2 regions of the Crenobacter cavernae genome follow, and region 2 is predicted to be linked to the other one. Evidence: predicted binding sites of a transcription regulator. Region 2 holds the regulator's gene; the other holds the start of a gene.
What was found. The regulator sigma-54, encoded in region 2, starts transcription at its own class of promoters, with help from an activator protein. The targets are predictions, from matches to a motif close to CTGGCACGCTTCATGCTT.

Region 1: the regulator sigma-54 is predicted to act here: its motif matches at 2,124-2,141, upstream of glnL (nitrogen regulation protein NR(II)).

The regions. Positions count from the first base shown of each region.
Region 1 covers NZ_CP031337.1:1,814,049-1,825,648, reverse strand. Annotated here, with positions in the region: gene glnA (type I glutamate--ammonia ligase) at 1-1,283, shown strand, start outside; gene DWG20_RS08820 (DUF4124 domain-containing protein) at 1,473-1,979, shown strand; gene glnL (nitrogen regulation protein NR(II)) at 2,176-3,231, shown strand; gene ntrC (nitrogen regulation protein NR(I)) at 3,257-4,693, shown strand; gene DWG20_RS08805 (mechanosensitive ion channel family protein) at 4,731-6,275, opposite strand; gene metE (5-methyltetrahydropteroyltriglutamate--homocysteine S-methyltransferase) at 6,375-8,651, opposite strand; gene DWG20_RS08795 (LysR family transcriptional regulator) at 8,746-9,669, shown strand; gene DWG20_RS08790 (RrF2 family transcriptional regulator) at 9,761-10,207, opposite strand; gene hmpA (NO-inducible flavohemoprotein) at 10,272-11,477, opposite strand.
Region 2 covers NZ_CP031337.1:357,738-369,337, reverse strand. Annotated here, with positions in the region: gene DWG20_RS01680 (NAD(P)H-hydrate dehydratase) at 1-1,063, opposite strand, end outside; gene DWG20_RS01675 (flavin prenyltransferase UbiX) at 1,060-1,680, opposite strand; gene DWG20_RS01670 (Gx transporter family protein) at 1,667-2,200, opposite strand; gene DWG20_RS01665 (NusG domain II-containing protein) at 2,181-2,549, opposite strand; gene rapZ (RNase adapter RapZ) at 2,546-3,388, opposite strand; gene hprK (HPr(Ser) kinase/phosphatase) at 3,369-4,325, opposite strand; gene ptsN (PTS IIA-like nitrogen regulatory protein PtsN) at 4,318-4,779, opposite strand; gene hpf (ribosome hibernation-promoting factor, HPF/YfiA family) at 4,896-5,237, opposite strand; gene DWG20_RS01640 (RNA polymerase factor sigma-54) at 5,368-6,765, opposite strand; gene lptB (LPS export ABC transporter ATP-binding protein) at 6,776-7,504, opposite strand; gene lptA (lipopolysaccharide transport periplasmic protein LptA) at 7,501-8,010, opposite strand; gene lptC (LPS export ABC transporter periplasmic protein LptC) at 8,000-8,560, opposite strand; gene DWG20_RS01620 (KdsC family phosphatase) at 8,557-9,081, opposite strand; gene DWG20_RS01615 (KpsF/GutQ family sugar-phosphate isomerase) at 9,091-10,071, opposite strand; gene DWG20_RS01610 (monovalent cation:proton antiporter family protein) at 10,197-11,600, shown strand, end outside.

The sequences.
Region 1 (11,600 bases), 1.5 Mb from region 2:
GGTTCGAAAACGGTCATGCTTTCGACGGCTCGTCCATCGCCGGCTGGAAAGGCATCCAGGCTTCCGACATGCTGCTCATGGCCGACCCGGCCTCCGTCAAGATCGACCCGTTCTTCGACGAGCCGACCGTGTTCATGACCTGCGACGTGGTCGACCCGGCCGACGGCAAGGGCTACGACCGCTGCCCGCGCTCGGTCGCCAAGCGCGCCGAAGCTTACCTGAAGGCGTCCGGCGTCGGCGACACCGCCTTCTTCGGCCCGGAACCCGAATTCTTCATCTTCGACTCCATCACCTGGGGCCAGGACATGTCCGGCTGCTTCGTGAAGATCAACGCCGAAGAAGCGGCGTGGTCGTCGTCCAAGGAGTACGAAGGCGGCAACACCGGCCACCGTCCGGGCGTCAAGGGCGGCTACTTCCCGGTCCCACCGGTCGACTCGTTCCAGGACATCCGCTCGGCCATGGTGCTGGTGCTGGAAGAACTGGGCGTGCCGGTCGAAGTGCACCACCATGAAGTGGCGACCGCCGGCCAGAACGAGATCGGCACCCGCTTCAGCACGCTGACCGAACGCGCCGACTGGACCCAGATCCTGAAGTACGTCGTGCACAACGTCGCGCACAGCTACGGCAAGACCGCGACCTTCATGCCGAAGCCGATCTTCGGTGACAACGGCTCCGGCATGCACGTGCACCAGTCGATCTGGAAAGACGGCCAGAACCTGTTCGCCGGCGACGGCTACGGCGGCCTGTCCGAGACCGCGCTGTACTACATCGGCGGCATCATCAAGCACGCCAAGGCGCTGAACGCGATCACCAACCCGGGCACCAACTCGTACAAGCGCCTCGTGCCGCACTACGAAGCCCCGACGAAACTGGCCTACTCGGCGAAGAACCGTTCGGCCTCGATCCGCATCCCGCACGTGGCGAGCCCGAAAGGCCGCCGCATCGAGGCGCGCTTCCCGGATCCGCTGGCCAACCCGTACCTGTGCTTCGCCGCGCTGTTGATGGCCGGCCTTGACGGCATCCAGAACAAGATCCACCCGGGCGACGCGGCCGACAAGAACCTGTACGACCTGCCGCCGGAAGAGGACAAGCTGATCCCGACCGTCTGCGCGTCGCTCGACGAAGCGCTAGCCGCCCTCGACACGGACCGCGAGTTCCTGACCCGCGGCGGCGTGTTCAGCAACGACTGGATCGACGCCTACCTCGAGCTGAAGATGCAGGAAGTGGACCGTCTGCGCATGATTCCGCACCCGGTGGAGTTCGAACAGAGCTACAGCGCCTGATCGGCGTCGGGGCGGTCCTGCACTGCCCTGCGATCATCGAAAACCCGCCCGTGTGGCGGGTTTTTTCTTGAGCGCTCGTCCGCCAAGCATGACGGTCACGATGCTTTTGCTTATCATAAAGGGCTGCCGGCTTGCAAACGCGGCAACCGTGCTCCAGACCTTCCAGCCCTCTTCCCCCAGTGGACCCCGATGAAAGCTCTCGTCCTCGTATTGGCGGTTTTACTCAGCGGCACGACCCAGGCTGCGGTGTACAAATACGTCGATGCCAACGGCCGCATCACCTATACCAACGTCCCGATGAGGGGCAGCCAGCGCGTCGACCTCGCGCCGCTATCCAGCTATCGCCCGTCGGGCGAACCGGCAGCGGTCTCCCCGCGCAGCAGTAGCAGTGGCGGCTCCGCCAGCAGCACGCCTCGCCCGGCGGGCTCGGCTGGCGGTGGCGCCTACCCGCAGGTCAGCGCCGACACGCAGAAGCAGCGCGACGCCGGCCGGCGCAAGATCCTCGAAGACGAACTGGGCAACGAACAGAAGGCGCTCGCCGATGCCCGTAAGGCGCTGACCGACGGCGAGGCGACGCGCAACGGCAACGAGAAGAACTACCAGAAGTACCTCGACCGCGTGCAGAAGCTGAAGGACGCGGTGACCGACCGCGAGAAGAACGTCGCCGCGATCAGGAAGGAACTCGGCCAACAATAAGTTGACGCACCCAATCGGTGCATAATCGTGCACACCGGTCTGCATACGGCACCGGAATGGGCCGAGACCCGCTGCGAACGCCGGCGACTCGGCTTTTTTTGTACGCGGCGCGGGGAATCCGTCACGGGTAATCCCTAATCCCCGCTGGCGCGTCGCTTGCTTTTGTTTCGGTATCGCCCCGAAGGTGTGCATCGCCATGAACCCCTCCCGTTTTGCCGGCCTGGAATTGCTCGACACCCCGGTCATGGTCGTCGACGCCGACGGCGCCGTGCAGTTCGTCAACCCGGCGTGCGAAAACCTGCTCGCGCTCGGGCGGCGCGAACTGACGCGCCAGCGCATCGCCACCTTGTTCCGCGACAGTGAAGCGCTCGCGCTGGCGGTCGCCACCACGCTCAGGCAACACGCCAGCTTCATCGAACACGACCTCGCGCTAGGCCTCGCGCACCAGGAAAGCGTGTTGCACGTCGCGCTGACCGTCACCCCGCTCGAGGGAGACGAAGCGCTCGCGCTGCTCGAGATGCGCGCGCTCGACCAGCAGCTGAAGATCGCCAACGAGGAGCGCCTGCTGCTCCTGCAACAGGCGAACCGCGAACTGATCCGCAACCTCGCGCACGAGATCAAGAACCCGCTCGGCGGCATCCGCGGCGCGGCGCAATTGCTCGAACACGAGATCGCCGACCGGCCGGAGCTCAAGGAGTACACCGCGGTGATCAAGGAAGAGGCACTGCGCCTGCAGAGCCTGGTCGACCGCATGCTGATGCCGAACCAGCGCCACGTGCTTTCAGAAATCAATATCCACGAAGTGCTCGAACGCGTGCGCAGCATCCTGCTCGCCGAGACGCCGAAGGGCCTCGTCGTGCGCCGCGATTACGACGTCAGCCTGCCACTGTTGATCGCCGACAAGAGCCAGCTGATCCAGATCGTGCTCAACATCACCAAGAACGCGATGCAGGCGATGAAGGGCGAAGGCGAGATCGTGCTGCGCACGCGCGTCGCACGCCAGGTCACGCTCGCGCGCAAGCGTCACGCACTAGCGCTGAAGCTGCAGATCGTCGACAACGGCCCGGGCATCCCCGACGAGATCCGCGACCACATCTTCTACCCGCTGGTCACCGGCCGCGCCGAAGGCACCGGCCTCGGGCTGACGCTCGCGCAGGCCTTCGTCCACCAGCACGGTGGCGCGATCGAGTTCGAGTCGCGCCCGGGACAGACCACTTTCACCGTACTCTTGCCGTTCAGCCGCGAAAGCTGAGCGGTCTTCTTAAAGGACGACGCGCATGACCGCTCCAGTCTGGATCATCGACGACGACAAGGCCATCCGCTGGGTGCTGGAGAAAGCCCTCGCCCGCGCCGGCATCGAATACCAAAGCTACGCCAACGCCGACGACGCGCTGTCGGCGCTGGCGCGCGTCACGCCGCGCGTGATCGTCAGCGACATCCGCATGCCCGGCCTCGACGGCCTGGCGTTTCTGGCCGAAGTGAAGGCCGTCTGCCCGAACCTGCCGGTGATCGTGATGACCGCGCACGCCGACCTCGACTCGGCGGTCGCGGCCTTCCAGGGCGGTGCATTCGAATACCTGCCCAAGCCGTTCGACGTCGACATCGCGGTCTCGCTGATCGAACGCGCGCTGGCCGAGAACGAGGCCGAAGACGGCAACGACAAGGCGCCCGAGGCGATGCCGGCCTTGCTCGGCCAGGCGCCGGCGATGCAGGACGTGTTCCGCGCGATCGGCAGGCTGTCGCAGTCGAGCGTCACCGTGCTGATCACCGGCGAATCGGGAACCGGCAAGGAGCGCGTCGCCGAAGCCTTGCACCGCCATTCGGCGCGCGCCGGCAAACCGTTCGTCGCGCTCAATACCGCGGCGATTCCGCGCGACCTGCTCGAATCCGAACTGTTCGGCCACGAGAAGGGCGCGTTCACCGGCGCCACCGCGACACGGCGCGGCCGTTTTGAGGAGGCCGAGGGCGGCACGCTGTTCCTCGACGAGATCGGCGACATGCCGACCGAGCTGCAGACGCGCCTGCTGCGCGTGCTGTCCGACGGTCACTTCTACCGCGTCGGCGGCCACACGCCGATCAAGGCCAACGTGCGCGTGATCGCCGCCACCCACCAGTACCTCGAAGAGCGCGTGAAGCAGGGTCTGTTCCGCGAGGATCTCTATCACCGGCTGAACGTGATCCGCCTGCGCCTGCCGCCGCTGCGCGAACGGCACGAGGACATCCCGCTCTTGGCGCGGCATTTTCTCGCCAAGAGCGCTTCCAGCCTCGGCGTCGAGCCGAAAAGGTTGGCCGAGCCGGCGATGGACAAGCTCAAGGGCTACGCCTTCCCCGGCAATGTGCGCGAGCTGGAAAACGTCTGCCACTGGCTGACGGTGATGGCGCCCGGCCAGACGGTGGAAGTCGCCGACCTGCCGCCCGAGATGCGCGAGGGCGGCGCCGTCGATACCGCAACGGCGACCGGCGGTCAGAGCTGGACGCAGGGTCTGGCGCTGGAACTGGCGCGGCGGCTGGCCAGCGGCGAGGTCGGCCTGATCGACGAGCTGACGCGGCGCTTCGAGGAAACCTGCATCCGCACCGGCCTCGCGCATACCGGCGGGCGCAAGGTCGAGGCGGCCCACCTCTTGGGCTGGGGGCGCAACACGCTGACGCGCAAGATGCACGAGCTGGGGATGGAGGCGGGACACGAGCCGCACGTAGAGACGGCCGGCGACTGAGCCCGCCTCAAGCCGCTCAGCCAAACGACCTAGTCGATCACTGCCCGCCGCGCGTCATCCCGAAAAAGCGCCGCATCTTATCCACCAGCTCATTGCTGGGCTCGGGGGTCGGCACGACCACCGGGCGAACACCGTGGCGTTTTCGGCGCTCGGCCAACCTTTTCTCCAGTGTGCGCGACAGGCTCTCGAGCAGTTCCTTGCGCGAGCTGAGGATGGTCTGCAGCGCGTCCTTGTCGAGCCTAAAGCACTCTACCGTACCGCGCGCGACCACCGTCGCGCTGCGCGCTTCGCCGGTCATCAGCCCCATCTCGCCGAACACCTGGCCGGGGCCGAGCACGTCGACCAGCTGCCGCCCCTGGCCCTCGTCTATCCACACCTCGACCTCGCCCTTGATCAGGATGTAGAGCCGGTGCGAAACCTGGCCCTGCTGCATGATGGTGTCGCCGCTGACGAAGGGCGTGAAGCGCAGCTGCTCGGCCAACTGCACGCGTTCGGCCTCGGTCAGCGGTGCGAACAGGTCGACGCGCGACAGCGCCGCGAGCCGCTCCTCGATGTGGCGGCGGTGGCGCGCCTCGAAGTATTTCTCGTTTTCCTTGGTGATCGCCACGTTGAACTGCGGCGCGGCGATGCGCACGTTGTGGCGCCTGAGCGCGGCGTCGACGTGCGCGCGTACCAGCGAATCGGTCGGGTCGTCGAGGTTGAGGTCGGTCAGCCAGTAGCGCACCGCGTAGCGGCAGAAGCCGGTCTCGAAGCCCATCAGCACGCAGTTGGGCGCCGGCTCGGCGGCGACGTGCGGGATGTGCGCCTCGTTCAGCGCGCGTTCGACCTGCTGGATCACCTGCGTCGGCAACGTGTCCCAGTCGACGTCGAAGGTCACCCAGCGCCGCCACTGTTCGGGTGCGCCCTGGCGTTTGCCGAGGATGACGAACTTCTGCTTCATCAGCACGCTGTTCGGGATCACCACCGTTTCCCAGTTGCGCGTCTCGACGCTGGTCGCGCGCCAGTTGATCTCGACCACGCGGCCGGTGACGTCGTCGACCTTCACCCAGTCGCCGATGTCGACCGAGTTGTCGAGCTGCAGCGCGATGCCGGCGAGGATATTGCCGAGCGTGTCCTGCATCGCGAACGCCAGCACCGCGGTGATCACCGCCGACGTGGTGACGATCTGCGACAGGTCCAGACCCGCCTGGCGCAACAGCACCAGCCCCCACGCCAGGTAGGCGACGGCGACGAGGATGTCCTCGAGAATGCGCGGCGGCGTCAGGCTCGCCACCGGCAACACCAGCCGGCACACGACCATGCCCCACACCCGCAGCACGATCAGGCCGAGCAGCACGACGCTGACCTCGGCGAGCAGCACCCAACTCATCGCGCGGCTGTCGCTGCCCAGCCACAGGGACAAGCGCAAGAGGCCGAACAGCAAGATGGTCAGCACCAGCGACATCCGCAGCCGGCGCCGGCTGTCCGGGCTGAAACGGTACAGCGCGAGCCCCATCAAGAGCGTGACGAAGGCCAGAGCCAGGGTGTCCTGCCAGCTGCCGGGCAGCGTGCCGCTGAGCCAGCGCGTCAGATCGGTCGACATGGCGTCCCCCTCCCCCTTGCAATGATTTCAGCATAGTCCCGGCGCAAAAAAGGCGCCGCCCCTTGCGGGACGGCGCCTAATGCGCTGAGCGGGCTCCGATCAGGCGGTCGCGGCGAGCTTTTCGCGCAAGTTGCGGGTGATCGTCATCATGTTCGCGAGCGCCGCCTTCACCTCGGGCCAGCCACGCGTCTTCAGGCCGCAGTCCGGGTTCACCCACAGGCGGCGCGCCGGGATCACCGCGAGCGCCTTGGTCAGCAGCCGCTCGATCTCTTCCTCGGCCGGGATGCGCGGGCTGTGGATGTCGTACACGCCCGGTCCGATCTCGTTCGGGTATTCGAAGTCGCCGAACGCGGTCAACAGCTCCATGTCCGAGCGCGACGTCTCGATGGTGATCACGTCGGCGTCGAGCGCGGCGATCGCCGGCAGGATGTCGTTGAACTCCGAGTAGCACATGTGGGTGTGGATCTGCGTCGCGTCGTCGACGCCGCTGCTCGACAGGCGGAACGCCTCGCCGGCCCACGCCAGGTAGGCGTCCCAGTCGGCCTTTTTCAGCGGCAGGCCTTCGCGCAGCGCCGGCTCGTCGATCTGGATCACGCGGATGCCGGCGGCCTCGAGGTCGAGCACCTCGTCGTTCAGCGCCAGCGCCAACTGTTTGCAGACCAGCGAACGCGGCGCGTCGTCGCGCACGAAGCTCCACTGCAGCATCGTCACCGGGCCGGTCAGCATGCCCTTCATCGGCTTGTCGGTCAGGCTCTGCGCGTAGGCCGACCACTCGACCGTCATCGCGACCGGGCGCGCGACGTCGCCGTAGATCACCGGCGGCTTCACGCAGCGGCTGCCGTAGCTCTGCACCCAGCCGTGGCGGGTGAACAGATAGCCGGTCAGCTGCTCACCGAAGTATTCGACCATGTCGTTGCGTTCGGCTTCGCCATGCACCGGCACGTCGAGGCCGAGCGCTTCCTGCTCGCGCACCGCGAGCGCGATCTCCTTCTGCATCGCAGTCTTGTAATCGGCGTCGGACAGCTCGCCGCGCTTGAACGCGGCGCGCGCGGCGCGGATCTCCGCGGTCTGCGGGAAGGAGCCGATCGTCGTCGTCGGCAACAGCGGCAGCTTCAGCCACGCCGCCTGCTTCTCGGCGCGCAAGGGATAGGCGCTGCCCCGCTGGTCGGCCCCGGGCGCGAGGCTGGCCAGGCGCGCCGCCACTTCCGGCCGATGCACGCGCGGGCTGTTCTTGCGGCTTTGCTGCACGAAGTCGCTCGCCGCCAGTTCGTTGGCGATGTCGCCGCGACCATGCACCACGCCGCGCTTCAGCAGTTTCAGCTCGTTCAGTTTCTGCACCGCGAAAGCGAGCCAGGTCTTCAGCTCGACGTCGAGCTCGGTTTCCTGCGCGGCGTCGATCGGGCTGTGCAGCAGCGAGCAAGACGGCGCGATCCACAGCTTGTCGCCGAGCTTCTGGCGCGCGTTCTCCAATTGCACCAGCGCGGCAGACAGATCGGTGCGCCACACGTTGCGGCCGTTGACCACGCCGGCCGACAGCACGCGGTTTTCCGGCCAGGCCGGCAGGAAGGCGGCCAGCTGTTCCGGCGCGCGCGTGAGGTCGAGATGCACGCCGGCGACCGGCAGCGCGTCGATCAGCGCGGCGTGCTGGGCAACGCTGCCGAAATAGGTCGCGAGCAAGAGCTTGACCTTCACCTCGGCCAACTTCGCGTAAACCGGCGCGAACGCGGCGCGCCATTCTTCCGGCAGGTCGAGCGCCAGGATCGGCTCGTCGATCTGCACCCAGTCGACGCCCTCGGCGGCGAGCGCCTCGAGCACGCCGGCGTAGGCCTCGGCCAACGTTGCGGCCAACTCGAGCGGCTGGCTGCCGTCCTTCGATTTACCCAGCCACAATAGCGTCAGCGGGCCGACCAGCACCGGCTTAGGCCTGACGCCGAGCGCCTTCGCCTCGCGAACCTGCTCGACGAGCCGCGCCGGGTGGGCGGCGAACGCGGTGTCGGCGCGCCACTCGGGGACCAGGTAGTGGTAGTTGGTGTCGAACCACTTGGTCATCTCCATCGCGTGGTGCGTCTTGTCGCCGCGCGCCAGCGTGAAGTAGCCCTTGAGATCCAACGACGCCGCGTCGAGGCCGAAACGTTTCGGCAGCGCGCCGACCAGCACCAGCGCGTCGAGCACGTGGTCGTACAGCGCCGCATCGCCGACCGGCACGCGATCCACGCCGGCGCCGCGCTGCAGCAGCCAGTGTTTTTCACGCAAGGACCGCGCGTTCTTCAGCAACTCGTCGGCCGGCAGCTCGCCCTTCCAGTACGACTCCAGCCAGAACTTCAGTTCGCGCTTCGCGCCGACGCGCGGAAAACCCAGATTATGAACAATGTTCATCATGCAATCCTTTTTTCAGTTAACGGATGCATGATGCGCGGCGCTCGTTTATGATTCAAACGCATTATATTTGCATCAAACATGAGGATCATTCATGAACCAGTCGCCGCTCGAACTGCGCCACCTGAAAACCCTCGTCGCGCTGGCCGACACCGGCAGCGTATCGCGCGCCGCCGAGAGGCTATTCCTCACGCAGTCGGCGCTGTCGCACCAGCTCAAACAACTCGAAGCCGCCTACGGGCTCGAACTGTTCGCCCGCAAGAGCCAGCCGCTGAAGCTGACGCCGGCCGGTGAACGACTGCTGACGCTCGCGCGCCATATCCTTCCCCAGGTGTCGAGCGCCGAGCGCGACCTCGCGCAGATCCGCGAGGGCGAGGCGGGCGAGCTGCGCATCGCGGTCGAGTGCCACACCTGCTTCGACTGGCTGATGCCGGCGATGGACACCTTCCGCAGCCACTGGCCGGCGGTCGAGCTCGACATCGTGTCGGGCTTCCACGCCGACCCGGTAGGGCTGCTGCTGACCAACCGCGCCGACCTGGCGATCGTGTCCGACGCCGAACCGCAGCCCGGCATCGCTCACCGGCCGCTGTTCGCTTACGAGATGGTCGCCGTGCTGGCGAAGGATCACCCGCTCGCGGCGAAGAAGTCGCTCGACGCGCAGGACTTCGCCGACGAGACGCTGATCACCTACCCGGTGCCCGACGACATGCTGGACCTGATCAAGAAGGTATTGAAACCGGCCGGCGTGAACCCGACGCGGCGCACGAGCGAGCTGACCGTCGCCATCGTGCAACTCGTCGCGAGCCGACGCGGCATCAGCGCGCTGCCGTTCTGGGCGGTGGTGCCCTACCTGGAACGCGGCTACGTGGTCGCGAGGACTATCGGCGAAGGATTGCAGAGCGAGCTGTACGCGGCGCTGCGCGAGGACGACGCGCGGCTCGCCTACCTCGACGATTTCCTCGCGACGGTGCGCGAGACCAGTTTCGCCAGCCTGCCGGGGCTGTCGGCCTTGGGGTGATGGCATGAAAAAGCTCGGCCAACCCTTTGAGGGTTGGCCGAGCTTTTTTATCACGCGAGCAACCCGGAAACCGGGGCGGCGCAGGAATGGTTCAGGCCGGCGGCGGCGACAGCGCGTGCAGCCGCACGATGGCCGAGCCGGTCGGCTCCTGCATCAGGTCGGCCAGCGTCACCGCGTCGAGCGTCGCGTAGAACGCGTCGAGCGCCGAGTCGAGCACGCCCTTCAGGCGACAGCCGAAACGCAGCGCACAAGGCGGATCGGCGCAGTCGATCAGTGCGTGCGCGGGCTCCAGGAGCCGCACCACCGCGCCGAGGTTGATTTCGGCCGGCGCTCGCGCGAGCCGCAAGCCGCCTCCCTTGCCGCGCGTGGTGACGATCCAGCCCTGCTGCGCCATGAAGTGCACCACCTTCACCAGGTGGTTGCGCGAGATCGCGAAGCGCTCGGCGATCACGGGGATCGTCGCCGGCACGTCGCGCGGCGCGACGGCCAGGTACATCAGCACGCGCAGGCCGAAGTCGGTAAAACGGGTCAGTTGCATGGGCTTCGGATCGTGGGAATCGGGCGGATCGAGCATAGGCGCGACGCCGCCCGGAATCAAGCCGTCAGACCGTCAGCGGGTCGGAGCCGAACACCTCGTAGTGCACGCGCTCGGGCGCGACGCCGAGCGACAGCAGCGCCGATTTCTGCGCGCTCATGAAGGGCAGCGGGCCGCACAGATAGTAGTCGGCCCCTGCCGTCAGCGCGTGCTCGGCCAAGGTGTCACGCTCGATGCGGCCGGCGTGGCGATGCCTGCCGTCGGCTACGCCGTCCTCTACGAACAGCGCGTGCTTGAGCCGCGGACAGGGCTCGGCCAGCGTTTTCAGCGTATCGGCAAAGGCCAGCGCCGCCTCGTTGCGCGCAGCGTGCAGGTAGACGATGTCGCGCGGGCTGTCCTCTGCGATCAGCGTCTGCAGCATCGCCATCATCGGCGTCTGGCCGACGCCGGCGCTGATCAGCACCACCGGCGTCCCGCGGTCTTCGTGCAGCACGAAGTCGCCCATCGGCGCCGACAGCTCCAGCACCGCGCCGGCCTTGAGCGTGGCGTGCAGGTGGTTCGACACCGTGCCGAACGGCCGGACGTCGTCGCCCGCCTCGCGCTTGACCGAGATGCGCAGATAACGGCCGTTCGGCGCGTCGGACAGGCTGTACTGGCGCGGCTGCGCGAGGCCCAGCTCGGGCAGGAAGACCCGCACCGACACGTACTGCCCCGGCTTGAAGGCGGGTAGCGCGCCGCCGTCGGCGGGCACGAGGTAGAACGATGCGATCTCGCCGCTTTCCTCCACGCGCTCCATCACCTTGAACGGCCGGTAGCCCGACCAGCCGCCGTCGGCCAGCGTGGAATCTTTATACAGCTCGGCCTCGGCGGCGATCAGGATGTCGGCGAGCTGGCCGTAGGCGGCGGCCCACGCGGCTATCAGCTCGTCGCTGGCCGCCTCGCCCAGCACCTCGCGGATCGACGCCAACAGGTGGCCGCCGACGATGGGGTAATGCTCGGCGCGGATGCCGAGGCTGGCGTGCTTGTGCGCGATGCGCATCACCACCGGCGCCAGCACCGACGGATCGTCGATGTGTTCGGCATAGCCGAGCACCGCGCCGGCCAGCGCCTGCTGCTGCTGGCCGGACGCCTGGTGGCCCTGGTTGAAGATGTGCTTCAGCTCGGGGTTGTGGCTGAACATGCGCCGGTAGAAGTGGCTGGTCAGCGTCACGCCGTGCTCCTTCAGGACCGGCACGGTGGCTTTGACAAGGCTGCGGGTCTGTTCGGTCAGCATCGTTCTTCCTTTTAGTGGCATTTTCAACACATGTTTTTCGGCGCAAGCGAAACCCGGCCGCTGCGCGGCGGCGGATTCAATAGATGCACTTTTAATACACCTTAAATGTCACCGTCAAGCGCA
Region 2 (11,600 bases):
GATGCGGCGTCAGCAAGGTAGGCGCTTGGCGGGCGGCTAGACGTTGGCCGAGGCTCGCGTAGGCGGCGATCAGGTTGAGCGCATCGGCGTCGAGAAGCAGCGGTTTGTCGACGCCGATCAGCATGTCGACGAGCGCGCGCGCGGCGCCGTGCTGGCCGAGCCCGGGGCCGAGCGCGAGCACGTCGGCGTCGGGTAGGTGCGCTTCGTCGTCGAGCTCGTGGATCATCAGTTCGGGCGCGGCAGGGTCGATAAACAGCCGCGCGTCGATCGGGCAGACGTAGACCTTGCCGGCGCCGGCGGCCAGTGCGGCACGGCCGGCGAGCAGGACCGCGCCGAGCATGCCCGGCGCGCCGCCGATCACGCACACGGTGCCGAAGCGTCCCTTGTGGCTGTCGCGCTCTCGGGCGAGCAGGCCGGATACCGGCGCGCAAACCTGGCCGAGCGGGGCCGGCCACCAATCGGCCGGTACACCTAGCGTGGCCAGTTCCACGTCGCCGGCGTAGTCGACGCCGGCGCCGGTCGCAAGACCTGGCTTGGCGGCGAGGAAGGTCAGCGTCGCGCACGCACGGACGACTGCGCCGGCGGCGTGGCCGGTCATCGCGTCGAGTCCCGACGGCGTGTCGAGCGCGAGAATCGGCGCGTCGAGCGCATTCAGCGCATCGACGACGGCATCCCATGGTGTGGCGAGCGGCCTCGCCAGGCCGATGCCGAACAGGCCGTCGACGACCCAGTCCCAGCCCTGATCGGCGGGCGGCGTGGCACCGTGCACGACCGGCACGCCACGCTCGGCCAACGCAGCTAGCGCGGTTTGGCCCGCGCTCGCGGTGGGCGGTGCGGGCAGCCATACCGTCACGTCGACGCGGGCGTCCTGCAGAAGGCACGCGGCCCATAGGGCGTCGCCACCGTTGTTGCCGGGACCGGCGGCAATGAGTATCCGTCCGGCTCTGCGCGCGACCAGCCAGTCGGCGGTCGCGCTCGCGGCGCGCGCCATCAGGTCGATGCCGTCGGCTTCGGCTCGTGCTTCGATAGCGCGTAGCGCGGCCAAGGAATAAAAGGCGTTCATCGCTGTGTCTCCTGTCCCCAGCGCGGCGCGAGCGTGTGCGGCACGTCGAGCTGGTCGAGCACGCGCGCGACGACGAAGTCGACCATGTCGTCGACCGTTTTCGGGTGCGTGTAGAAGCCCGGCGATGGCGGCAGGATCACCACGCCGAGGCGCGCGAGCTTCAGCATGTTTTCCAGGTGGATCGCCGACAGCGGCGTCTCGCGCGGCACCAGGATCAGCTTGCGGCCTTCCTTGACGCTGACGTCGGCGGCGCGCTCGATCAGGTTGTCCGACAGGCCGTGCGCGATCGCGGCGAGCGTGCCCATCGAGCACGGGCAGACCACCATCGCGTCGGCCGGGTTCGACCCTGACGCCGGCGGCGCGAACCATTCCTCGCGGCCGAACACGCGCAACTGCCCGTCGGAAGGCCGGTAGCGCTCGGCCAACCAGGCGGCGACGTCGGCCGGGCGCGACGGCAGCGTGATGTCCATCTCCTGCTTGGCGACCACCTGCGCCGCCTGTGAGTACAGCACCCACACGCGTTTGCCGGCTTCAAGCAGGGTTTCGATCAGCCTGAAGCCGTAGGGCAGGCCGGACGCGCCGGTCAGCGCGACGGTGACGGTATCAATCGGTCTCATGGGTGTTTTCTAGCAGTTTTGCCGCGACGATGCCGTTGACCGTGCCGGTGACGAGCGCGGTCAGCGCGAAGGCGGGGACGAAGTAGAGGATGCCGTCCGACGGGATCAGGATGGCGCGTGCGAGAATGAGCTGGCCGCCGATATGGCAGAAAGCGGCGATCAGGCTCGCCGACGCCGGGCCGAACCAGCGCTCGGGAAGCCGCTGGGCGAATAGAAGGCCCACGAGGCTCATGGTGCCGCCGGCAAGGCTGAGGAAAAAACCAGGTGTCATCAGGCTGCCGAGCAAGAGGCCGGCGCCTGCGATGCGCAACAGGCTGACCCACACCGCCGCGCGAAAGCCGTAGCGGTAGAGCGCGATCAGCGTGACGATGTTGGCGAGCCCGGGTTTGACGCCGGGCAGCGGCGACGGCAGGCCGGCGTCGACCAGCGCCAGCACCAGCGCGGCGGCGGCGAGCCGCGCGATGCGGTGGTCGGTGGCATCGGGCGCGAGGATGCGCGTGTCAGAACTGGAGGCTGTCATAAGGGCGTTCGCCGCCGGCAAGTTCGATGCTGGTCGCGTTCGGCAGGCAGATCGCCACTTGGCCGGCGCGCGTCAGCCAGCCCTGTTTCACGCAGTACTGGCGCGGGCTGGGATCGCTGCGGATGCGGGTGCGGCCGCCGGCGATCTCGACCTCGGTGACGCCGAGCGGACCGGGTACGGCGACGATCTGGTCGTGCAGGAGGCTGGCTTCGCGGAAAAGCTCGCCGTGGCGCTTGATGAGGACGGTGCGCGCGTGGCCGCCGCTCCACAGCGTGACGGCGAGGTAGGCGCTTGCTGCGGCCAGGAGCGACAGCACCAGCCAGTCGCCCGGCCGCAGCCAGCGCGTCATCGCGTCTCGGGCAGCTCGCGGTGGCGGATCAGCACCTGCTCGCCGGCGAAGGCGCGCGCCAGCGCTTCGATGACGAAGACCGAGCGGTGCTGGCCGCCGGTGCAGCCGACGGCGACGGTCAGGTAGCTGCGGTTTTCCTGGCGGTAGGCCGGCAGCCACTTGTCGAGGAAGCGGCGGATGTCGTGGATCATCTCGGCGACCGACGATTCCTGCAGGAAGAAGTCGACGATAGCCTGGTCGAGACCGGTCAGGGGACGCAGACGCGGATCGTAGAAGGGATTGGGCAGGCAGCGCGCGTCGAACACCAGGTCGGCGTCGAGCGGCACACCGTGCTTGAAGCCGAACGATTCGAACACTACCGTCAGTCGGCCGGCCTCGGCGCCGACCAGCGCCTTGATCCAGGTCCTCAGACGGTTGGCCGACAGTTCGCTGGTGTCGATCGGGTAGCCGAGCGCCTTGACCTCGGCCAACATCTCCTGTTCCTGGCGGATGCATTCCTCGACGGTGAGGCCCGGCCCCGACAGCGGGTGGCGGCGGCGCGTCTCCGAGAAGCGCTTGACCAGCGTGTCGGGCTTGGCTTCGAAGTAGAGCAGGCGCACGTCGACGTCGGCGTCGGACAACTCCTTCATCGCGCCGGGCAGCGCGGCGAGCGTCGGGCCGCCGCGCGTGTCGACGCTGATCGCGATGCGCTCGTGACCCTGTTCGCGGTAGAGCGCGATCAGCTTCGAGAGCAGCGTCGCCGGCAGGTTGTCGACCGACGCGTAGCCGGCGTCTTCGAGCGCCTTCAGGGCGACCGACTTGCCCGAGCCGGACAGGCCGCTAATCAGGATCAGCTGCATGTTCCTGATCCCTGAGGAAGTTGGTGTGACGCTCGATGAATTCGCGCGTGCTGTCGATGCCCCTCAGTTGCAGGATGTAGTTGCGCACCGCCGCCTCGACGAGCACGGCCAGGTTGCGGCCGGCCGCGACCGGCAGGATCACCTTGCGCACCTTCACGCCGAGGATCTCCTGCGTCTCCGACTGGATGTTGAGGCGGTCGAGCGCCTGCATCGCCTGGTCGTTGGCCTTGACGAGGTGGATGATGAGCTTGAGCACCTTCTTCGGGCGGACCGCGGTCTCGCCGAAGATGGTGCGGATGTTCAGGATGCCGAGGCCGCGCACTTCGAGGAAGTCGCGCAACAGCGGCGGGCAGCGGCCTTCGAGCGTCTCCGGGCCGATGCGGTAGAGTTCGACCGCGTCGTCGGCGACCAGACCGTGGCCGCGCGAGATCAGTTCCAGCGCGAGTTCGCTCTTGCCCATCGCCGAGTCGCCCATGATCAGCACGCCGATCTCGAGCACGTCGAGGAACACGCCGTGCAGCACCGTCGACGTCGCCAGCGCGCGCGCCAGATAGATGCGCAGCACGTCCATCAGGTAGGGGCTCTCGAGCCGCGAACTCATCAAGGGGACGTTGTGCGTGTGGCAGTAGTCGCGCAGCAGCTTGGGGACCGCCTGGTTGTTGGCGACGATGACGACCGCCATCGGCTTGTGGAACAGCTGGTCGAGCGCGGTGCGCGCGGCGGCGTTCTCCAGTTTCTCCAGGTAGTCGACCTCGGCCACACCGAGCACCTGCACCGCGTTCGGGTGGATGAAGTTCAGGTGGCCGACGAGGGCGAGGGTCGGGCGCTGGTCGTCGTTGCGGATCATCGTATCCGACCCGCCGGTGCCGGCGACCCAGGTCAGAAACAGTTTCTGATGGTTGTCCTGGTAGAGCTGGCGAACGGAGACGCTAGGCATGGCCGGACCATTCGGTGAGCAGGCGGTAGAGGGTGTCGCGGTCGGGCGCGGCGATCAGCGCCTCGCGCAGCGCGCGGCTGGAGAAGCGTTGTGCGAGTTCAGACAAGACCTGCAGGTGCAGGTCGGTCGCCTCTTCGGGCACGAGGAGCACGAACAGGCTCTGTACCGGCTTGCCGTCGGGCGCGTCGAAGGGGATCGGGTTCTTCAGGCGGATGAACACGCCGACCGCCTCCTTCAGCCCCTTGGCGCGTCCGTGCGGAATCGCCACGCCTTGGCCGAGGCCGGTCGAACCGAGTTTTTCCCGGGCGAACAGGCAGTCGAACACTTCGCTTCTGGCGATGGCGTGGGTGTTCTCGACAAGGAGCCCCACCTGTTCGAATACGCGTTTTTTGCTGCCGACGTCCAGGTCGATCAGGACATGGTCGGGCGCGAGGATTTTGCCGATCAGGCTCATACTGTGCGTTTGCTTACAGAAAAAACCCGGCCATTCTACGCTCAAGCGTAGTCTTGGCAAAAGGCCGTCAATGAAAAACGGGAACCCGCAGGTTCCCGTTTCGACAATCACGCCACTCAGGCGTTCGCCTGTTCTGTCGGCGCTTCCGGTGCTGGTGCCGGGGTCGGCGCGCGGCGCTCGTTGCGTTTTTCCTTGTGTTTCAGGACCTGGCGGTCGAGTTTGTCGATCAGCGCATCGACGGCTGCATACATGTCGGCTTCGGTGGCCTCCACGTGGATATCCTTGCCGGAGAGGTGAACGTTCACCTCCGCCTTCTGCACAAGCTTGTCGACCGATAGCGTCACGGCGACGTCGATCACGTCGTCGACGTGGCGGGTCACGCGTTCGAGTTTGCTTTCGATGTAGTCGCGCATCGGCGGAGTAACTTCGAGATGAAGACCGGTGATCTTGAGGTTCATACCCTAACTCCTTAGGTGACAAACGCCTGGGCCCGGCGGCCCGGCGGTTTTCTTGTGTGGCTCCATCGCGGGGCGACGGAACCCCTCAAAGAACAGGTGGGGTAGCAATCGGCGTTTTAAAGAGCCTTTTTCAAAGCGTCTTGCGCTGGGCGACCGCCGCGATCTGCATCGCCTCGCGGTACTTGGCCACGGTGCGACGCGCGACCTGGATGCCTTGTTTTGTCAGGAGGTCGACCAGCTTGCTGTCGGAGAGCGGTGCTTGACGGTCTTCGGCGTCGATCAGCTGCTTGATCAGCGCCTTGATCGCGGTCGCGGAACACTCGCCGCCGCTGTCGGTTTCCAACGCACTGCCGAAGAAATATTTGAGTTCGAAGAGCCCGCGCGCGCAGAGGAGGTATTTCTGCGTGGTCACCCGGGAGATGGTGGATTCGTGCAGGCCCAGTTCTTCGGCAATGTCGCGCAGTATCAACGGACGCATTGCCACTTCACCATGTTCAAAGAACGCTTGCTGCCTGTTGGCGATAGATTCCGACACTTTCAGGATGGTGTCAAACCGTTGCTGGATGTTTTTGACGAACCACTTGGCTTCCTGCAGGCGCGGCGCGAGTTCGCCGCTTTCGCCGCGCGCCTCGGACACCAATTTGGCGTAGCCGGGGTTGACGCGCAGCCGCGGCACGGCGCCCGGGTTGAGCTCGGCCTGCCAGCGTCCCTTGCGCTTGACCACCAGCACGTCGGGCACGATGTAGTGCGTCTCGTCGCGACCGAAGTTGGCCGCCGGATGCGGGGTGAGGCTGGCGATCAGCTGCTGCGCGAGTCTCAGTTCGGCGTCGTCGACCGAGAGCAGTTTCTTCAGCTTGCCGTAGTCGCGTTGGCCGAGCAGCGTCAGGTGCTTCTCGACGATGGTGCGTGCGCTCGCAAGCCCCGGCGTGACGCGGGGCAGGCTGGCCAGCTGTAGCAGCAGGCAGCCGGTCAGGTCGAAGGCGCCGACGCCGGCCGGGTCGAAGCCCTGCAGCAGTTCGAGACCGTCCTCGAGCTCTTCGAGCGTCAGTTCGAGTTCGGCCGGCAGTTCGGCGAGCACCGCTTCGAGCGGCTGCGGCATGAAACCGTCGTCGTCGAGCTCTTCGATCAACAGGCTGACGACGCCGTGTTCGCGCGTCGACATCGCGATTTCGCCGAGCTGGGCGATCAGGTGTTCGCGCAGCGACACCGGGCAGGCGACGTTGGCGAGCGGGTCGTAGTCGTCGTTGTCGCCGCGCGCGGCGCCGCGTCCCCAGTCGGACAGCTCGCCCGGCAACGTGTCGGCGCCGTCGGCCGAGCCGTTGTCGGCGGCGGGCTCGGCCAACCTTTCCTCGCCGGACGCTTCGCTCGGGCCGTCGTCCATCCGTTCGATCAGCGGGTTGTCGAGCAACACCCGTTCGACCTCGGATTGCAGGTCGAGCGTCGACAGCTGCAACAGCTTGATCGACTGCTGCAGCTGCGGGGTGAGGGTGAGATGTTGCGAGACCTTGAGCTGGAGGCTCTGCTTCATGGCGTGGCCATTACAGGTGGAAGTGCTCGCCGAGATAGACTTCGCGAACCTTCTCGTCGTTGACGAGCGTGTCCGGTTCGCCCGAGGCGAGCACAGCGCCTTCACTGATGATATAGGCGCGATCGCAGATGCGCAGCGTTTCGCGCACGTTGTGGTCGGTGATCAGGACGCCGATGCCGCGCTCGCGCAGGAAGGCGATGATCTTCTGGATGTCGATCACCGCGATCGGGTCGACGCCGGCGAACGGTTCGTCGAGCAGGATGAAGCGCGGCCGCGTGGCGAGCACGCGCGCGATCTCGACGCGGCGTCGTTCGCCGCCGGACAGCGCCAGCGCGTTGGTGTCGCGAAGGTGGGCGATGTTGAGGTCGTCGAGCAGGAGTTCGAGCTCCTTATCGAGGTTCTCGCCCTTCAGGCCGCCGATCTCGAGCACGGCGCGGATGTTTTCCTCGACCGTCATCCTGCGGAAGATCGACGCTTCCTGCGGCAGGTAGCCGAGCCCCATGCGTGCGCGCTTGTGGATCGGCAGGCGGGTGATGACAGTGCCGTCCAGTTCGATCTCGCCACCGTCGGCCGCGACGAGGCCGACGATCATGTAGAAGCTGGTCGTCTTGCCGGCGCCGTTCGGCCCCAAGAGGCCGACGACCTCGCCGCTGGCGATGTCGAGCGACACGTCGCGCACGACGGCGCGCTTCTTGAAGCGTTTCTGCAGGTGGCGGACGGTGAGCTGGCTCTGCGTCATTTCTGGCCTTCGTCCTTCGGTTGCAGGATCACGGTGACGCGACCCTTGTTCGGGCCCTGCACGCTGCCGCCGCTGACCTGGTAGACCTCGGTCTCGGTGTTGTAGGTGATGACTCCGCCGGTGACGACGTCGGCGCCGCGCTTGACGCGCGCATTGCCGGTGAGCACGACCTGGTTGCTGGCGCTGGTGTAGTCGACGCGCGAACCCTGGCCTTCGACGTACTCGGGGCGGGCTTCGAGTTTCTGGCGGAAGGTGGCCGGGCGGCCTATGCCCTGCAGCGTCTGGCGGCCCTGCGCGTCGCGGGTGACGGTCAGCTGGTCGGCGGTCGCCTTGAGCGTGCCCTGGATCACGATCACGTTGCCCTGCCAGACGGTGACGCCCTTGAGCTGGTCGAGCGTGCCGGCGTCGGCGCTGATCTCGATCGGCTTCTTCTGGTCGGCCTTTTCCGCCCAGGCCGGCAGCGTGGCCAGGCCGACGAGGACCGCGGTCAAAAGCTTACTGTACATATTTCACCCTTGCGTGGGAGAGGAGCCGCAACAGGCCCTTCTGCTGCTGGTATTCGAAACCGATGGCGTTGGCGATCGACTCGCCATAGTGGATTTCCACCGGCGTCTTGGCGCTGGCGACGCGCGTACGCGTGTTGATCGTGATCCGGCTGCCGTAGACGTGGGTGTCCGGCTGGCCGGCGACGCCCGGCTTGAAGAAGTGCGCCTTCTGTTCGAGAAAGGCGATGCCGTCCTGCCGGTTGTAGCGCGCGATGGCGCCGGCGGCGCGGTAGGCGAGCGCGCCGGCCTGGTAGTTGTCGAGCACGGCCTCGCGCAGGTGGAGGTCGGGCTGCTTGGGGAACTGCCAGCCCTGTTTGGCGACGAGGCGTTCCTGGATGCGGCCTTGCGCGTCAAAGCGCGTCGCACTGAAGTCTTCGACCGTGTACTCGGGACGGCTCGGGTCGAGCTCCTTGCCCGACGGGCTCCAGCGCGAGATCTGGTCGAGCCAGAAAGCGAGCATCGCCATCAGGCCGACGAGCGCGATCGGAAACAGCCGGTGCGGGCGGATCATTCGAGGTAGCGCGCCATCAGCGCGTCGAAGGTGCCCTGCGCCTGCATGATGCGCTCGGTCAGTTCGCGTACTGCGCCGGCGCCGCCGGATGCGCCGGTGACGTAGTGCGCGTGCTGGAGGACCAGGCTCGGCGCCTCGGGCACGGCGACCGACAGGCCGACGCGGATCATCACCGGCAGGTCGACCACGTCGTCGCCGATGTACGCGCATTCCTCGGCGGTGAGGCCGGTCGTTTCCAGCAGCTCGGCCAAGGTCGCGCGCTTGTCGTGGATGCCGGCGTAGTAGTAGTCGATGCCGAGCCCCTTCGCGCGGTGGGCGACGCCCGGCGCGTCGCGGCCGGTGATGATGGCGAGCTTCACGCCGGTCGACTGCAGCATCTTGAGGCCGTGGCCGTCGAGCGTGTTGAACGCCTTGAGTTCCTCGCCGGTCGCGCTGATGAAGATGCTTCCGTCGGTCAGCACGCCGTCGACGTCCATGATCAGCAGCTTCACGCGCCGCGCCAGTTCCTGAAAGCTTTGCATTCGAATTCCTTAAACGACCCCGGCCTTGAGGAGGTCGTGCATATTGAGCGCGCCGACGAGCTTGCCGGCATCGTCGAGCACCAGCAGCCCGTTGACCTTGTGTTCTTCCATCAGCTTGGCCGCTTCGCTGGCGAGCCGGGCCTCATTGACGGTGCGCGGCGTACGGAACATCACCGCGTCGACGGTCAGACCGGCCAGGTCCAGCGTCTTGTCGAGCGTGCGCCTCAGGTCGCCGTCGGTGAAGATGCCGGCGAGCTGGTCCTTGTCGTCGAGCACCGCGGTCATGCCGAGACCCTTCTTGGTCATCTCGAGCAGCGCGTCTTTCAGCGACGTACCGCTTCTGACCACCGGCAGCGCTTCGCCGCCGTGCATCACGTCGCGCACGTGCACCAGCAGGCGTCGGCCGAGGCTGCCGCCCGGATGCGACAGCGCGAAGTCTTCCGGCGCGAAACCGCGCTCGGACAAGAGCGTGACCGCCAGCGCGTCGCCGAGCGCCAAGGCCGCGGTGGTGCTGGCGGTCGGCGCGAGGCCGAGCGGGCAGGCCTCCTTCTCGATCTGGGCGTTCAGGTGCAGGTCGGCTTCGCGCGCGAGCGTCGACTCGGGGCGGCCGGTCAGGCTGATCAGCGTCAGGCCCTTGCGTTTCAAGGCCGGCAGCAAGGTCAGCACTTCGTCGCTCTCGCCCGAGTTGGACAGCATCAGCACCACGTCGTCGGCGGTGATCATGCCGAGGTCGCCGTGCGCCGCCTCGGCCGGATGGACGAAGAAGGCCGGCGTGCCGGTCGACGCGAGCGTGGCGGCGATCTTGCGGCCGATGTGGCCGGACTTGCCGATGCCGATCACGACCACGCGGCCGCTGCAGGCGAGGATGGCTTCGACCGCCCGGGCGAAATGTTCGTCGAGCCGTTCGGCCAGTTGCGAGATCGCCTCGGCTTCGATGGCGAGGACCTGGCGCGCCGCTTCCAGGCGCTGTCGATTCACGGAGGTATCCATAGGGCGAGAGTATATCAAGGTTATAATCCGGTGACTCGACGGCCTGGTGCGGCTTTTGCTTAACAGAGTTTATTGAAGTGACCGGCCGCCCTGTCGTTGTCCCCCATCCCGGAAAGCGAGCATTCATGCATTCACTGGCCCCGATCGTGGTCGTGCTGTTGGCGGCGGTGCTGTCGGTCACGCTGTGCCGCAGCCTGAAGGTGCCGCCCATGCTGGGCTATCTGGTGGCCGGCTTTCTGGCCGGACCCGGCGTCGCCAGCCTGATCCCCGACAGTGAGGAGACCCGCTTCCTCGGCGAGATCGGCATCGTGTTTATGATGTTTACTATCGGCCTCGAGTTCTCGCTACCCAAATTGCAGGCGATGCGCCGGCTGGTGTTCGGCGTCGGGCTCGCGCAGGTGGTGGTGACCATGCTGCTGATCGTCGGTGTCGCGGGCGCGATCACCGGCAATCTCTTGGCCGGCGTCGCGATCGGCGGCGCGCTGGCGCTGTCGTCGACGGCGATCGTCAGCAAGCTGTTGGCCGAGCGGCTGGAGCTGGCACAAGCGCACGGCCAGCTGGCGATCGGCGTGTTGCTGTTCCAGGACCTGGCCGTCGTGCCGCTCTTGATCCTGCTGCCGGCGCTGGCTGCGGGCGGCGACGGGCTGTGGATGGAGTTGGGGCTGGCCGGTGTGAAGATCGTGGCGGTGATGGCGCTGTTGCTGTTCTTCGGCCAGAAGCTGCTCAGGCCGTGGTTCCATCTCGTCGCGCGCCAGCGCTCGGGCGAGCTGTTTATGATCAACGTGCTCTTGGTGACGCTCGGCGTCGCCTACCTGACCGAGCTGTCGGGGCTGTCCCTCGCGCTCGGCGCCTTCGTCGCCGGCATGCTGATCTCGGAGACCGAGTACCGCTACCAGGTCGAGGATGACATCCGTCCGTTCCGCGACATCCTGCTCGGCTTCTTCTTCATCACCATCGGCATGCGGCTCGAGCTGGCCGTGTTCGTCGACCGCTGGAAGGAGGTGCTGCTGCTCCTGTTCCTGCTGGTGCCGGTCAAGCTCGGCGTGGTGTTCGGTCTGGCGCGCGCGTTCGGCCACCGCTCGAACGAGAGTCTGCGCGGTGCGCTGGCGCTGGCGCACGGCGGCGAATTCGGCTTCGTGCTGTTGGCGCTGTCGGCCAACCTCGGGCTGATGCCGGCCGGGCTCACGCAGGCGGCGATCGCCGCGGTGGTGTTGTCGATGCTGGTCGCACCGTTCCTGATCCAGCACGGCGACGCGATCACGCGCAAGCTCATCAAGCAGGACTGGGCGCTGCAGGCGGCGAGCCTGCACCAGGTCCTGGTCGAGAGCATGATGAAGGACGAGCACGTGATCATCTGTGGCTACGGCCGCAGCGGCCAGGCGCTGGCGCGCCTCTTGGAGGCCGAGGACATCCCGATCTTCGCGCTCGACATGGACCCGGAGCGCATCCGCGAGGCGGGCGAGGCCGGCGAATCGGTGGTGTTCGGCGACGCCGGCAAGAAGGAAGTGCTGCTGGCGGCCGGCCTGATG